2 regions of the Streptomyces sp. NPDC044719 genome follow, and region 1 is predicted to be linked to the other one. Evidence: riboswitches for the same ligand, from Rfam matches in the RefSeq annotation. Region 1 holds a riboswitch; the other holds the start of a gene.
The links. Region 1 has a riboswitch for thiamine pyrophosphate ahead of thiO (glycine oxidase ThiO). Riboswitches for the same ligand answer to the same signal wherever they lie in the genome.
Positions count from the first base shown of each region.

Region 2: linked by a shared signal. The riboswitch ahead of AC07DF_RS06245 (thiamine ABC transporter substrate-binding protein) and the one ahead of thiO (glycine oxidase ThiO) in region 1 are both predicted to bind thiamine pyrophosphate.

Region 1 is NZ_JBWKHE010000005.1:427,324-430,508, forward strand. It holds gene AC07DF_RS22105 (NAD(P)/FAD-dependent oxidoreductase) at 1-1,194, opposite strand, end outside; gene AC07DF_RS22110 (avidin-fold protein) at 1,227-1,577, opposite strand; TPP riboswitch at 1,630-1,741, shown strand; gene thiO (glycine oxidase ThiO) at 1,739-2,908, shown strand; gene thiS (sulfur carrier protein ThiS) at 2,905-3,105, shown strand; gene AC07DF_RS22125 (thiazole synthase) at 3,108-3,185, shown strand, end outside.
Region 2 is NZ_JBWKHE010000001.1:1,329,497-1,332,681, forward strand. It holds gene rlmN (dual-specificity RNA methyltransferase RlmN) at 522-1,628, shown strand; TPP riboswitch at 1,653-1,759, shown strand; gene AC07DF_RS06245 (thiamine ABC transporter substrate-binding protein) at 1,883-2,920, shown strand; gene AC07DF_RS06250 (ABC transporter permease) at 2,896-3,185, shown strand, end outside.

The sequences.
Region 1 (3,185 bases):
CGGATTCATGGCGGCGCCCGACTCGATCAGGCGACGCCCCTGCGCCAGGTCCCGGGGCCGGCCCACCGCCAGCAGGGCGACCAGCCGGTCCCCGCGGAGCCAGCAGACCGTCCAGGCCGGCCCCGCCGGGTCGCCCCGCCACAGGGTCGTGTCGGCGCCGGCGTGGTGCCCGGCGTACTGCACGAACCGCCCGAACTGCTCGGACCAGAAGTACGGCACCGGGTCGTACACCGCCGGGGTCTCCCCCGAGGCCCGGCCGACGATGTTCAGGGCCACCGTGCGCGGCCCCTGGAGGGCGTTGTCCCAGTGGTGCACCAGCAGGCGCTCGCCGTACCGCCCCGAGGGGAAGGAGGCGCAGTCGCCGACCGCGTACACGTCCCGCACCGACGTCCGCAGGTGCTGGTCGCACACGATCTCGCGCTGGGCACCGAGCTCCACTCCGGAGCCGGCCAGCCACGCCGTGGCGGGGCGGGCGCCGATGCCGACCACGACCGCGCCCGCCGGCAGCCGCGTGCCGTCGTCGAGGAGCACCGCCCCGGGCTCGACGCGCTCCACGCGCGCGTGCGTGCGCAGCACCGCACCCGCGTCGGCGTACCAGCCGGCCATCGGGGCCGCGACCTCGGCGGGCAGCGCCCCGGCGAGCGGCCGTTCGGCGGCCTCCACGACGGTCACCGCGCAGCCCGCCTCGCGCGCGGCGGTGGCGAACTCCGCGCCGATCCAGCCCGCGCCTACGACCACGATGTCGTGCTTGCGGGCCAGCACGGGCCGCAGCCTCTCGGCGTCGTCCAGGGTGCGCAGCAGATGCACGCCAGGCACGCCCTCCGAGCCGGGCAGCCGGACCGGTTCGGCGCCGGTCGCGACGACGAGGGCGTCGTACGGCACCGGCCCGTCCTCGGTGTCCAGCTCGTGATCACCGGGGCGCAGGCCCAGCACCTCGCAGCCGAGTCGCAGTTCGATGCCGAGGGCCTCGAAGTCGAGGTCGAAGGCGGAGCCCTCGGCCTTGCCGAGCAGGACGGCCTTGGACAACGGGGGCCGGTCGTACGGCTGGTGGGGCTCGGCGCCGAGGAGGATCACGGTGCCGGTGAAGCCCTGCTCCCGCAGGGCTACCGCGGTCTGCACACCGGCCATGCCCGCACCCGCCACGACCACGCGCCTCGGGGCGGACGGACCTGCTTCCTGCGTCTGCTCGCTCACCTGATCACCATAGACACCTGACGTTTTGTCAGTCAGCGCTCATGCGCAGTGACCTGCTCCACAACGCTCGTACCGCTGCCCCGCTGCGACTCCCACTCCCAGGTCTCCTCCAGCCGCACCCGCCCGTCGGACAGCTCCACGACCGTCGACACACAGTGCCCCGAGGAGGTGGTTCCGTCCTGCTTGAGCTGTACGTACCGGAAGTCCAGCCGGTCACCCTCCCGGGTACCCACGAGGTGGCCGCGCACGACGTCGCCGCCCGAGTACTCGGCCCAGATCTCGCCGTCCTTCTCGTGGTACGTGAACCGGGTGCGGGTCCCCACCTGGCACGGCGCCTGGTCGGCGACCGGGGCGAGGAGGAGACCGTCGAGGGATCGGGCCATGGACGGAGGCTCCCTTACTGCGACATACGGCATCGGGCTAGGGTGGCCAACGTAGAGCACTCGCGGGAGCCCGGACGCACCGGGCTGAGAGGGAGGCTGGCGGCCTCCGACCGTAAGAACCTGATCCGGGTCATGCCGGCGAAGGGAGGGGCTGGACGCCCATGTCGCGTACGCGAACGTCAGACGTCCTCGTCATCGGGGGCGGCATCATCGGCCTGGTCACCGCGTGGCGGGCCGCACAACGCGGGCTCGCCACGGCCGTGGTGGACCCCGAGCCGGGCGGCGGGGCCGCACAGGTGGCGGCCGGCATGCTGGCCGCCGTCACAGAACTGCACTACGGCGAACAGACCCTGCTCGGTCTGAATCTCGCCTCCGCCCGGCGCTACCCGGACTTCGCCGCCGAGCTCACCGACCTCACGGGCCACGACCTCGGCTACCGCCGCTGCGGCACGCTCGCCGTCGCCCTGGACGCCGACGACCGGGCCCATCTGCGCGAACTGCACGCCCTGCAGCAGCAGTCCGGTCTCGAGTCGCAGTGGCTGTCGGGGCGGGAGTGCCGTCGCCTGGAGCCGATGCTCGCGCCGGGCGTGCGCGGCGGGCTGCGGGTCGACGGCGACCACCAGATCGACCCGCGGCGGCTGTCCGGGGCGCTGGTGACGGCGTGCGAGCGGGCGGGTGTGGACTTCCACCGGGCGTGGGCGGAGCGCCTCACCGTCGTACGGGACCGGGCAGCGGGCGTCGTCACGGCCGACGGGACCGCCCTGGACGCCGGACAGGTGGTGCTGGCCGGAGGCAGCCTCAGCGGACGGCTCGCGGGCGTCCCCGAGGACGTGCTGCCTCCCGTGCGACCGGTGAAGGGGCAGGTCGTACGGCTGACTATGCCGGGGCGGCACGGGCCCTTCCTGAGCCGGACCGTGCGCGCGGTCGTGCGCGGCAGTCATGTCTACCTGGTGCCGCGCGAGAGCGGCGAGCTGGTCATCGGGGCGACCAGCGAGGAGCTCGGCTGGGACACCACCGTGACCGCGGGCGGGGTGTACGAGCTGCTGCGGGACGCGCACGAGCTGGTCCCGGGCATCACCGAGCTGCCGTTCACGGAGACCCGGGCCGGACTGCGGCCCGGCTCCCCCGACAACGCGCCGCTGCTCGGCCCGACCGGGCTCGAGGGGCTGCTGCTGGCCACCGGGCACTACCGCAACGGTGTCCTGCTCACCCCGGTGACCGGCGACGCCCTGGCACACGCCCTGACGGCGGGCGAACTCCCCGAGGAGGCCCGCCCCTTCACCCCGAAGCGCTTCAGTACCGCCACCGCACTCACGGAGCAGCCCGTATGAACATCTCCGTCAACGGGGAGTCCCGCGACGTCCGGCCCGGCACGGCTCTCGACACCGTCGTGAGGTCGCTCACCGCCGCACCCTCCGGAGTGGCCGCCGCCCTCAACGAAACCGTCGTCCCGCGCGCGCAGTGGCCGGCCACGTCCCTCTCCGAGGGGGACCGCGTGGAAGTCCTCACCGCCGTCCAAGGAGGCTGACCATGGCCGACGATCCGTTTGTCCTCGGTGGTACGTCCTTCACGTCCCGCCTGATCATGGGTACGGGCGGGGCGCCCAGC
Region 2 (3,185 bases), on a different contig from region 1:
GCCATCTCGGTAGTTGTTCTGCGACACGGTGCCATTGTTTGTTTCAATGAATTGCCCGTTGACGGTGATGCCGTCCGACCGTGCGCTACGAGGCGGGTGGGATGTGTTGGTGCCGTTGTCCGGCTGCGTGTTGCTACCAGGAGGCAGAGGGGCAGGGTCCTGGTTGCCGCTGGATCGTGAGCGTGTCCATCGAGCAGTGATCACAGCGCCGCCGAGTAGGCAGACTCCGCCGATTAAGGCTGCGGCTATCTCGATCATGGAGCCCCCTGAGGTCGGTAAAGGTCGACAAAAGCCTACCCAACGCCGGTAGTTGGGGACGCCCGAACATCAGTCAACGAGGGCAGGTAGATCATGGCAGCAGACTGCCCGGTGACATGTCATGAACGCGGCAAGATTCTGCGGCTGGGCCGTCCCTGGGCCGTGCGAGGCCGATCGACGATGACAGACGGCGATCACGGGTGACCGTCCCCACCCAGCTCCGGCCTGGGCTCCCCAAGTTGATCTGCGACACTGGGAGGGTTATGCCTGCACCCGGAGAACTCACTTTCGTAGCCCCCCGCGGAGCCAAGAAGCCGCCGCGGCATCTCGCCGATCTCACTCCTGCCGAGCGCAAGGAGGCCGTCGCGGCTGTCGGGGAGAAGCCGTTTCGTGCCAAGCAGCTCTCGCAGCACTACTTCGCGCGGTACGCGCACGAGCCGGAGCAGTGGACCGACATTCCGGCCGGTGCCCGGGGGAAGCTGCGGGAGGCGTTGCTGCCCGAGCTGATGAGCGTCGTGCGGCATCTGTCGACCGACCAGGGCACCACGCGCAAGACGCTGTGGCGGCTGTTCGACGGGACGCTCGTCGAGTCCGTGCTGATGCGTTATCCGGACCGGGTGACCATGTGCATCAGCTCGCAGGCGGGGTGCGGGATGAACTGCCCGTTCTGCGCGACCGGGCAGGCGGGTCTGGACCGGAATCTGTCCACCGCGGAGATCGTGCACCAGATCGTGGACGGCATGCGGGCCCTCAGGGACGGGGAGGTCCCCGGCGGTCCCGCGCGGCTCAGCAACATCGTGTTCATGGGCATGGGCGAGCCGCTTGCGAACTACAAGCGGGTCGTCGGTGCCATCCGGCGGCTCACCGACCCCGAGCCGGACGGGGTGGGGCTCTCGCAGCGCGGCATCACCGTCTCGACGGTCGGGCTCGTCCCGGCGATCAACCGGTTCACCGACGAGGGCTTCAAGTGCCGGCTGGCCATCTCGCTGCACGCGCCCGACGACGAGCTGCGCGACACCCTCGTCCCCGTGAACACGCGGTGGAAGGTCCGGGAGGTGCTGGACGCCGGGTTCGAGTACAGCGCCAGGTCCGGGCGGCGGTTGTCCATCGAGTACGCGCTGATCCGGGACATCAACGACCAGGCCTGGCGGGGCGACCGGCTCGGGCGGCTACTCAAGGGCAAGCCCGTGCATGTCAATCTCATCCCGCTGAACCCGACGCCGGGGTCGAAGTGGACCGCCTCGCGGCCCGAGGACGAGAAGGCGTTCGTGGAGGCCATCGCCGCCCATGGTGTGCCGGTGACGATCCGGGACACCCGTGGACAGGAGATCGACGGGGCGTGTGGTCAGCTCGCGGCCACCGAACGGTAGTCTGACCGTCGTACATACACCTTCATATTCCGACAGGGGAGCGCCACAGCGCTGAGAGTGCGGCACACGGCCGCAGACCCTCCGAACCTGGCCCAGGTCATTCTGGGTAGGGAGATCGGTCATCACTCGAGCTGTTGCGCCCTGCCCGGGACCACGGAAGTCCCGGGCGGGGCCGCGTCTTCTCCTGGTCATCCAGGAGGAATCAAGTGAGCATCAAGAGAAAGCGGCTGACGGCCGTGGTCGTCGGGCTCGGGATGGCCGGGACGCTCGCGGCGTGCGGGTCGTCCGGCGGCGGTCAGGGGTCCGGAGACTCCAAGACCGTGACCCTCGTCAGTCATGACTCGTGGGCCGCGTCCAAGGGCGTCATCGCCGCCTTCGAGAAGCAGTCCGGCTACAAGGTCAACGTCCTGGAGGACGGCGACGCCGGGCAGGCCGTGAACAAGGCGATCCTGACCAAGGACAATCCGCAGGGCGACGTCTTCTTCGGCGTCGACAACACGCTGCTCTCGCGGGCGCTCGACAACGGGCTGTTCCAGCCCTACGAGGCGAAGGGCTCCGACCGGATCAAGGCCGAGTACCGGGCCGACGAGGACCAGCACCGGGTCACGCCCGTCGACACCGGCGACATCTGCGTCAACTACGACAAGAAGTACTTCGCCGACCGCAAGATCGACCCGCCCCGGACCTTCGACGATCTCGTCAAGCCTCAGTACAAGAACCTGCTCGTGACCGAGAACGCCTCCGCTTCCTCGCCCGGCCTCGGCTTCCTGCTCGGCACCGCCGCGAAGTACGGCGACGAGGGCTGGGAAGGCTACTGGAAGAAGCTCAAGGCCAACGGTGTGAAGGTCGTCGACGGCTGGGAGCAGGCCTACAACGAGGAGTTCTCCGGATCCGCCGGCGGCAAGAAGGCCAAGGGCGACCGGCCGCTCGTCGTGTCGTACGCGTCCTCGCCGCCCGTCGAGGTCGTCTACGCCGACCCCAAGCCGGGCACGGCACCGACCGGGGTCGCGCAGGGCACCTGCTTCCGGCAGGTCGAGTACGCCGGGCTGCTGAGCAACGCCAAGAACAGCGAGGGCGGCAAGGCGTTCCTGGACTTCCTGGTCAGCGAGCGGTTCCAGGAGGACATGCCGCTCAACATGTTCGTCTACCCGGTGCGCGAGGGCGCCCAGGTCCCGCCGGAGTTCGTGAAGTTCGGGCCGCAGGCGAAGGACCCCGAGACCATGGACCCCGCGAAGATCGCCGACAACCGTGACCAGTGGGTCAAGTCGTGGACCTCGCTCGTACTGAAGTGACCGGCCGGACGAGGGGCGCGGCGGCGCGGTTCGGGCTCATCGCCCTGCCCGTCGCGTTCTTCGCCGCGTTCTTCGCCTACCCCGTCGCCGCGATCGTCGCGCGCGGTCTGAAGGCCGACGGGGCCTGGCGGTTCGGGCGGCTCGGGGAGGTCCTGGCGCAGTCCGACGTCCGGCACGTCCTGTGGTTCACCACCTGGCAGGCGCTCGTCTCCACCGCGCTCACGCTGCTGATCGCGCTCCCCGGCGCCTACGTCTTCGCGCGCTT